Ancylobacter polymorphus: one gene and its partner. The protein of the gene in region 1 binds, or shares a complex with, the protein of each later gene. Links are inferred from orthologs where the notes say so. Each region holds a gene or a part of one and is shown in the gene's direction. Other genes may lie near its edges.

Region 1 (5,183 bases):
GGTTGCGAGGCTTGGAAGCTTGTGATGCAATGATCGGCAGATAAACCACATGCCCAGCGCATGGGCAGGCAGTCTTCGTGCGGAGACGGGCCTATTCGCGTTGTCTTCGCCGGCTGCCCCGTACTTTGGGATTGGCCGATGGAACGGTTGCTCGCCAAGGTCCTCGCGCGCATTGTGCGCCGTGGCTCCCTGTCCGTGGTCTTCGCCTCCGGCGATCGCGCCGTGTTCGGGGATGGCAGTGGACCACCCCTCACTGTGCGCTTCACCTCTCATGCCTGGCAGCGCCAGATCGTCCTCGATCCCGAACTGAGCTTCGGCGAGGCCTATATGGAAGGCGGCATGGTGGTGGAGCAGGGCGACATCGCCGAGGTGCTCGCGCTGCTGATGGCGCAGGTCGGCCTCGAGGTGCCCAGCGCCAGCGCGCAGTTCTTCCTAAGGCTGCGCTTTCTGTTCCGACGCTTGGCGCAATTCAACCCGCCGGAGCGTTCGCAGAAGAACGTCGCCCATCATTACGATCTCGATGGACGGCTCTACTCGCTGTTCCTCGACGCCGACCGGCAATATTCCTGCGCATATTTCGAGACACCCGACCAGTCACTGGATGACGCCCAACTGGCCAAGAAGCGGCATATCGCGGCCAAGCTGCTGTTTGATCGGCCGGGCCTGTCCGCGCTCGACATTGGCTGCGGCTGGGGCGGGATGGGACTTTACCTCGCCGCTCATGCGGGAGCGAAAGTCACCGGAGTGACGCTGTCGCAGGAGCAGCATGGCGTGGCGAGGTGCCGCGCCGAGGAGCGGGGCCTCGCCGGGCGAGCCGATTTCCGCCTGCAGGATTATCGCGACGTGGAAGGCCCGTTCGACCGCATCGTCTCGGTCGGCATGTTCGAGCATGTCGGCGTCGGTCATTACGAGGAGTACTTCGCCAAGGTGGCGGCGCTCATGAAGGAGGACGGCGTCGCGCTCATCCACTCCATCGGCCGCTCGGAAGGTCCCGGCATCACCAATCCCTGGATCGCCAAATACATCTTCCCCGGCGGCTATATCCCCGCCCTCTCCGAGGTGCTGCCGGCGATCGAGAAGGCGGGGCTGCTTGTCACCGATATAGAGATCCTGCGCCTGCATTATGCCGAGACGCTGAAAGCTTGGCGGGAGCGTTTCCTCGCCCATCGCGAGGAGGTGGAGCGGCTCTACGATGCGCGTTTCGTGCGGATGTTCGAGTTCTACCTCGCCTCGTCCGAGATGGCCTTCCGCCATCAGGGCATGATGGTGTTCCAGGTGCAGCTGGCCAAACGGGAGGGCGTGGTGCCGATGACCCGCAGCTATATTGCGCAGGGCGAAGCGGCGCTGCGGGGCATGGAGAACCAGAACCGGCCCGGCCTGCGATTGGCGGGTGAGTAGCCGGCAACCTCTGGGCGCCGGGCCGGTGGTGGCGGATTCCCGTCAAGCCAGATTCGGCTTTCCACAGGCGCTCCACAGGACAAAATAGGCCGCGCGCGATTCGCCCCGGACATCTGCCCGGTGCGGCGTTAGCTGTGGCGTCGACCCACCTGCACCCGGAACAGCCATGCTCGATTCTCCGAACCGCCCACCGGCGGAGACCGATGCGTCCTATCGCACCGCCCCGCACAATATCGAGGCCGAGCAGGCGCTGCTGGGGGCGATCCTCGTCAACAACGAGGCCTTCTACCGCGTATCCGACTTTCTGGAGCCGCGGCACTTCTTCGAGCCGATCCATGTCGCCATCTTCGAGACGGCGGCCGCGTTGATCCGTGCCGGCAAGGTCGCGACGCCCGTCACGCTGAAGACTTTTCTGCCGGCCGATTTCGACGCCGGCGGGCTGACGGCGCCGCAATATCTCGCCCGCCTCGCGGCGGAAGCGACGACGATCATCAATGCCGAGGATTACGGGCGCACCATTTACGACCTCTCGGTACGGCGCGATCTCATCCAGATCGGCGAGGAGATCGTCAACGAGGCCTATGAGGCCCCGATCGACGCCACACCGCAGGAGCAGATCGAGGAAGCGGAGAAGCGGCTCTACGAGCTGGCCGAAACCGGCCGCTACGATGGCGGTTTCATGCGCTTCAACGACGCGCTGAAGGAAGCCGTCGACATGGCGAGCCGCGCCTTCCAGCGCGACGGCCACCTCTCCGGCACCGCCTCCGGCCTCGACGACCTCGACCAGATGATGGGCGGGCTGCAGCCTTCGGACCTCATCATCCTCGCCGGCCGTCCGGCGATGGGTAAGACCTCGCTGGCCACCAACATCGCCTTCAACGTCGCGGCGGCGTACACATCGGAAACACTGCCCGACGGGTCGATCCGCGCGGTGGATGGCGGCGTGGTCGGCTTCTTCTCGCTGGAAATGTCGGCGGAGCAGCTCGCCACCCGTATTCTCGCCGAGCAGGCCGAGATCGCCTCCTACAAGATCCGACGCGGCGACATCTCCGAGCACGAATTCGACAAGCTCGCCAGCTGCGCCCAGATGATGCAGACGATCCCGCTCTATATCGACGACACCGGCGGCATCTCCATCGCCCAGCTGCGCGCCCGCGCCCGGCGGCTGAAGCGCCAGCGCGGTCTCGATTTCATGGTGGTGGACTATCTCCAGCTGCTCACCGGCTCGTCCAAGAGCTCCTCGCAGGGCCGCGTGCAGGAGATCACCGAGATCACCACCGGCTTGAAGGCACTGGCGAAGGAACTCGGCGTGCCGATCATGGCGCTCTCGCAGCTCTCGCGTCAGGTCGAGGCCCGCGATGACAAGCGTCCGCAATTGTCCGATCTTCGCGAATCCGGCTCGATCGAGCAGGATGCCGACGTGGTGATGTTCGTGTTCCGTGAGGAGTACTACCTCAAGGGCCGCGAGCCGAAGGAAGGCACCGAGGAATGGTTCAAGTGGGACCAGGACATGAAGGCCGCGCAAGGCATCGCCGAGGTCATTATCGGCAAGCAGCGCCACGGACCGACCGGCACGGTGAAAGTCTCATTCGAGCCGCAGTTCACCCGCTTCTCCAATCTGGTGCAGTCGGACCGGCTGCCTGAGCCGTGAGCGCCCATTGTGAGTTCTGATCCCCTCCCGCTCGCCGAGGCCGGCGGTCTTCTCACCCTGGACCTCTCGGCCCTGGCGGCGAATTATCAGGAACTGGCGCGTCGCGTCGCGCCGGCCGCCTGCGCCGCCGTGGTCAAGGGCGACGGCTACGGCATCGGCCTCGCGGCGGCCGCCACCACGCTCTGGCACGCCGGCGCCCGCAGCTTCTTCGTCGCCCTGCTGAGCGAAGCCCGGCGCCTGCGCGCCCTTCTCCCCGACGCTGAAATCTTCGTTCTCAACGGCCTGTTCCCCGGCACCGAAGCTGCCTATCAGGAAAACGGGCTGCGGCCGGTGCTCGGCAGCACGGACGAGATCGCAAACTGGCGCGATTTCTGCGACCGTATCGGCCAGGCACTGCCCGCCGCCATCCATGTCGACACTGGCATGAACCGGCTAGGGCTGACCCCGGCCGAGGCGGTGAACGTGGCGGAGGGCCGGGACGAACTCGGCTTTCCGCTCGCCCTGCTGATGAGCCACCTTGCCTGTGCCGACGAGCCGGACCACCCGCTCAATGCGCGCCAATTGGAGGATTTCCGCGCCATCGCCGCGCTGTTCCCGGATGTGCGTGCCTCGCTGTCCAACTCCGCCGGGGCGCTCGGTGACGCCGCCTATCATTTCGATCTGGTCCGCCCCGGTATCGCCGTTTATGGCGGGCGCCCGCGGGCGGATGTCGCGCCGCTGCGGCCGGTGGTGCGGCTCGAACTGCGTATCGCCCGCATCCGCCACGTGCATGAGGGTGAAACGGTCGGTTATGGCGGCGCCCACACCGCCATCCGCCCTTCGCGCGTCGCTATCCTCTCCGCCGGCTATGCCGACGGCATCCCGCGTCTCGCGGGCGCCTCCGACCTGCGCCCCGGAGCGGAGGCCGTGGTGGCGGGCCATCGCTGCCCCTTGATCGGCCGCATCTCGATGGACCTGCTTGCCGTCGACATCACCGAACTGCCCGAAGATGCGGTCCAGCTCGGCGACTTCGCGACCCTGCTCGGTGACGGGCTGACGCTCGACAATCTCGCCCGCCACTCCCAGACCATCGACTACGAAATCCTCACCTCGCTCGGCCGCCGCTATCACAGGCGCATCCTGCCGGCGGCGCAAGAGATTTGATCCCGGTTTGTTCTCGCGCTAGAAGCGCGGGAACTTCTCAGTACGGGACCCGTTCTCCATGGCCAAACGCAGCACCAGCTTTCTCTGCCAGATTTGTGGCGCCGTGCATGCGCGCTGGCAGGGCCGGTGCGACGCCTGCGGCGCGTGGAACTCGATCGCCGAGGAAACCACGGCGGCCGATACCATGCCCGCCACGCTGCGCGGCGGACGGCGCGGCCGGCTGATTGCGCTGGAAAGCCTCACCGGCACCTCGGAAGACGCGCCCCGCGTGCAGGTCGGCATTTCCGAACTCGACCGCGTCGCCGGCGGCGGCATCGTGCCCGGCTCGGTGCTGCTGATCGGCGGCGATCCCGGCATCGGCAAGTCAACCCTGCTGATCCAGGCCTCGGCGAAGCTCGCGAGCGCCGGGCATCGCATCATCTATGTCTCCGGTGAAGAAGCCGTCGCCCAGGTGCGCCTGCGCGCGGAACGGCTCGGCCTCTCCGGCGCACCGGTGGAACTCGCCGCCGAAACCAATGTCGAGGATATCGTCGCTACCCTCTCGGAAGGCCGCCGGCCGGCACTGGTGGTGATCGATTCGATCCAGACCATGTGGACCGACACGGTGGAGTCCGCGCCCGGCACGGTGACACAGGTGCGCTCTTCGGCGCAGATCCTCATCCGCTACGCCAAGCGCGCCGGCGCCGCCGTCATTCTGGTTGGCCATGTGACCAAGGACGGCCAGATCGCCGGCCCGCGCGTGGTCGAGCACATGGTCGACGCCGTGCTCTCCTTCGAGGGCGACGGCGCCCATCATTTCCGCATTCTCCGTGCGCAGAAGAACCGCTTCGGGCCGACCGACGAGATCGGCGTGTTCGAAATGACCGGCCTCGGCCTTGCGGAAGTGGCCAACCCGTCCGCCCTATTCCTGTCGAACCGCGACAGCGGAGCGCCCGGCACGGCCGTCTATGCGGGTATGGAGGGCACGCGGCCGGTGCTGGTGGAAATCCAG
Region 2 (4,074 bases), 1.2 Mb from region 1 along the record:
CTGAAAGAGGCCATGAAGGCCCAGGACAAGCGCCGCCTCGGCACGCTGCGCCTCGTCAATGCCGCGATCAAGGACCGCGACATCGAAGCGCGCGGCCATGGCAAGGACCCGCTCTCCGATGAGGAAGTGCTCGGGCTGCTGACCAAGATGATCAAGCAGCGCGAGGAATCGGCGAAGGTCTATGAGGAGGCCGGGCGCGTCGATCTCGCCACGCAGGAGCGTGAGGAGACCGCGATCATCCAGTCCTTCCTGCCGGTGCAGATGACCGAGGCGGAGGCGCAGGCCGCCATCGCCGCCGTCATCGCCGAGATCGGCGCCCATGGCCTCAAGGATATGGGGCGCACCATGGCGGCGCTGAAGGAGCGCCACACCGGCGTCATGGATTTCGGCAAGGCGAGCGGCACGGTCAAGGCGCTGCTCACCGCCTGAGCCGGGCTTGCGGCCGGTCTATCTTCGCGCGTTGGTGCCATGTCTTCAGCCTCCCCATCGCCCGCGCCGGCCACGCTGACCCTTGCGGGATGCGGGCGCGGGGCCCGGGCCATCGTCGCCGTGCTGCCGCCGGTCTTCGTGTTCGGCATCGCCTTTGGCATCGCCGCGCGCGGGGCCGGGCTGGAGGGCTGGCTGGCGGCGCTGATGAGCATGGCCGTCTTCGCGGGGGCGGCGCAGTTCGCCGTGCTCGATCTGTGGACCAGCCCGGTGCCGTGGCTGCCGCTGCTGGTGGCGACCTTCGCCATCAATGCCCGCCACATCCTGCTCGGCGCCTCGCTGCGGGCGCTGTGCCGGGGGCTTTCGCCGTGGAAGGTCTATGGCGCGATGACGCTGCTCAGCGATCTCAACTGGGCGGCGCTGATCGCCGCCGAGCGCAAGGGCGAGCGCGACCTCGGCTATCTCGTCGGCGGCGGCCTGCTGATGTGGGCGACCTGGGTGACGGCGACCATTATCGGCGCGGTCGCCGGCGGGCTGACCCTGGACGATGTGAAGACCTATGCGCTCGATCTGGTGCTGGTGGCCTTCTTCGCCACCACGCTGGTCGGGCTGCGGCGGGGCCGGGTGGACGATCTGCCCTGGCTGGTGGCCGGTGCCGCCGCCATGGGCGCCGTCTGGTTCCTGCCGCCGAACTGGCATGTGATGGTGGGCGGGCTAGCGGGCGGGCTCGCCGGCCTCATCCGAGACGAGCTGAGGCGCTCATGAGCACCTCGCAGGCGCTGCTCGTCGTCTTCGCCATGGCGCTCGTCACCTATGCCACGCGGGCGGGCGGCATCTTTCTCGTCGGCTTCGTGCCGATGTCGGCCCGCACCGAGAATTTCCTGCGCTATCTCGCCGGCGCGGTGCTGGTGGCGCTGGTGGTGCCGGCGACGGTGCGCGGCGGGCCGGAAGGCTATGTCGCGGTCGGGGTCGCCATCCTCGCCCGGCTGGTCTTGCGCAAGGCGCTGCCGGCGATCGCGCTCGGCATCCTCGCGGCGGCGCTGTGGCGTGCCTATATGGGAGCGAGCTGAGGCTGGGGACAGCGGGGACGATGCCGCCGTCGGCACGCTTCTTGCGGTCGCAAAGCGACGCCTCCTGCTAGAATGGCCGGCCGCCCTAACGGTTGAGTTCACCTCTCCATGCGCTACCCGCCCTCGTTCCTCGACGAGATACGTGCCCGCCTCCCGGTATCGGAGGTGGTGGGCAAGCGCGTGCAATTGAAGAAGCAGGGGCGCGAGTGGCGCGGCCTGTCGCCGTTCAACCCTGAGAAGACCCCGTCCTTCTATGTCAACGATCAGAAGGGCTTCTATCACTGCTTCTCCTCCGGCAAGCATGGCGACCATTTCGACTTCCTGATGGAGGTCGAGGGCCTGCCCTTTCCGGAGGCGGTGGAACGGCTCGCCTCCATGGCCGGCGTGCCGATGCCGGTGCAGTCACGCGAAGAGGAAAAGCGCGAGAGCCGGCGCAAGACGCTGCATGAGGTGATGGAACTCGCCGCGCAATATTTCGAGGCGACGCTGCAGGGCCGCGCCGGCGCCAAGGGGCGCGGCTATCTCGCCGATCGCGGCCTAGGCCCGGCGGTGCAGAAGCGCTTCCGCATCGGCTACGCCCCGCCGGACCGCTTCGCGTTGAAAGAGGCGCTGGGCGGGCGCGGCGTTCCCGTCGAGGACATGGTCGAGGCCGGGCTGCTGATTTCGGCCGAGGACATCGCCATCCCCTATGACCGCTTCCGCGACCGGGTGATGTTTCCCATCACCGATCTGCGCGGGCGCGTCGTCGCCTTTGGCGGGCGGGCGCTGGAAAAGGACGTGCCGGCGAAATATCTCAACTCGCCGGAGACCCCGCTCTTCCACAAGGGCGCGCTGCTCTACAACGCCTTCAACGCACGCACAGCCGCCCATAACGGCGCCGCCGTCATCGCGGCGGAAGGCTATGTCGATGTGATCGCCCTGGTCGAGGCCGGCTTTGCCGGGGCGGTGGCCCCGCTCGGCACGGCGCTGACCGAGGAGCAGTTGTCGCTGCTGTGGAAGATGGCGCCCGAGCCGGTGCTGCTGTTCGACGGCGACAAGGCCGGGCGGCGCGCCGCCTTCCGCGCGATGGACCTCGCTCTGCCGCATCTCAAACCCGGCATGAGCCTCTCCTTCGGCCTGCTGCCCGAGGGGCAGGACCCGGACGATCTCGTGCGCGCCGGCGGGCGTGAGGCGGTGGACGCGGTGCTGGCGCAGGCCCGGCCGCTGGCGGACGTGCTGTGGGCGCGCGAGATCGAGGGCGCGAGTGTCGACACGCCGGAACGCCGGGCGGCGCTGGAGGCGCGGATCGGCGACATCGTGAAGGTGATCGGCGACGAAACCGTGCGCAAGCATTACCGCGCCGAGCTGATGGAGCGCTTCCGCCGCCTGTTCGCCCCGTCCTCGGGGGGCGGGGAGGGCGGACGGCGCTCGACCAATGACTATTCCGGCTATTCCGGGCGTGCCGGCGCCAAGGGCGCGCGCCGGCCGGGCAATGGTCGCGGCGGGGCGGGCCGACCGGCCGGCGAGGCGATGCGCCGCTCGGCGTTGGTGCGCGGGGCCGCGGCGGAAATGCCGCGTAACGAGGCGCTCCTACTGTTCGCGCTCATCAACCATTCCTGGCTGATCGACCAATATGCGGAGGAGCTTGCCGGGCTTTCGCTGCAGAACAAGGAGGCCGCGGAACTGCGCCGCGCCTTACTCGATGCGCATATGGACGGCGATACCGAAGCGCCCGAACGGCTCACCGCGCGGCTGGAAGCGCAGGGGCTGGCGCCGCTGGTCGAACGGCTGGGGCGTATGGCGGTGGCGCGGCACGACTGGCCGGCCTTCTCCGATGCCGGCCGCAGCGATGTGGAGTTGTGGTGGCACCAGCGTCTGGTCTTGCACCGGCGCGGCCATGCCCTATCTAAGGAACTGAAACAAGCCGAGAAACGCCTGGCGGAAGAGCCCACGGAGATGAATTGGGCGCGCTTTCTCGACGTACAAAGTCAGCTCGCGGCACTTGACGGAACCGAAGCTTTGGTAGAGGGGTTCGGCGCCGCGTCGGGTCGACCGGGGCGGTCGATGTAAGGTCCCTTCGGGCTGCTCGCCCGCGCGTCTTTCGGGCGCGTGGTGCGCGTAGCCCTGTTTGCGTCTCTCGCCTGCCACTGCGCGGGGCGCCGGGTTGAACGATCGAAGGGCGGTGCCGCAAGGACGCCGTCGCACGCCGGGACGCAGGTCTGCGGCGCTTGAGGAGCACAAACGCATGGCGAAGCAGGCAGCGGAAGCGACGGAAGCCCCCGAGAAGGACGGCGACACCCCGGACAGCCCGTTGCTGGACCTTTCGGACGCTGGCGTCCGGAAGATGATCAAGCTCGCCAAGAAGCGCGGTTACGTGACGTATGACGAGCTGAACGAGGTTCTCCCCTCCGAGCAGAACACCTCCGACCAGATCGAAGACATTTACGCCATGCTCAACGAGATGGGCATCAATGTCGTCGAGGCGGAAGAGGCGGAAGCCGAGGCCGAAGGTGAGGAAGCCCCGGCCGAGGCGGCGGAGGAAGAGGAAGAGAGCGGCGGCGAACTGGCCGAGACCGGCTCGCGCACCGTCATCCGCTCG

Evidence for each region.
Region 2: the proteins of K9D25_RS18860 (region 1) and dnaG are in contact, whole or in part, in a crystal structure (PDB 2R6A), measured with the Geobacillus stearothermophilus proteins. The link is inferred for Ancylobacter polymorphus from one-to-one orthologs. Residues at the interface, in WP_033016901.1 of Geobacillus stearothermophilus: Ser13, Glu15, Ala16, Gln18, Glu91, Leu92, Asp94, Ala95, Val96, Pro97, Thr98, Ala99, Ala100, Asn101, Tyr104, Tyr105, Ile108; in WP_049624496.1 of Geobacillus stearothermophilus: Lys456, Leu457, Leu458, Pro459, Ala460, Asn463, Ala464, Leu467, Leu535, Leu536, Ile537, Ala538, Gln544, Glu545, Asp548, Tyr549, His552.

What each region holds. Positions count from the first base shown.
Region 1 is NZ_CP083239.1:3,943,670-3,948,852, forward strand. What follows is about bases 892-3,806. They hold K9D25_RS18860 (replicative DNA helicase), read left to right. Parts: upstream 892-1,564; coding sequence 1,565-3,049; downstream 3,050-3,806. Other genes in these bases: K9D25_RS18855 (SAM-dependent methyltransferase), read left to right, coding at 892-1,398; alr (alanine racemase), read left to right, coding at 3,059-3,806. Outside these bases: more of K9D25_RS18855, read left to right, coding at 139-891; more of alr, read left to right, coding at 3,807-4,192; DNA repair protein RadA, read left to right, coding at 4,251-5,183. UniProt on the Escherichia coli protein: The main replicative DNA helicase, it participates in initiation and elongation during chromosome replication. Travels ahead of the DNA replisome, separating dsDNA into templates for DNA synthesis.
Region 2 is NZ_CP083239.1:2,783,095-2,787,168, forward strand. Bases 1,135-4,074 are described here. They hold dnaG (DNA primase), read left to right. Parts: upstream 1,135-1,604; coding sequence 1,605-3,545; downstream 3,546-4,074. Other genes in these bases: K9D25_RS13165 (AzlC family ABC transporter permease), read left to right, coding at 1,135-1,191; K9D25_RS13170 (AzlD family protein), read left to right, coding at 1,188-1,496; rpoD (RNA polymerase sigma factor RpoD), read left to right, coding at 3,721-4,074. In the rest of the region: K9D25_RS13160 (GatB/YqeY domain-containing protein), read left to right, coding at 1-429; more of K9D25_RS13165, read left to right, coding at 469-1,134. UniProt on the Escherichia coli protein: RNA polymerase that catalyzes the synthesis of short RNA molecules used as primers for DNA polymerase during DNA replication.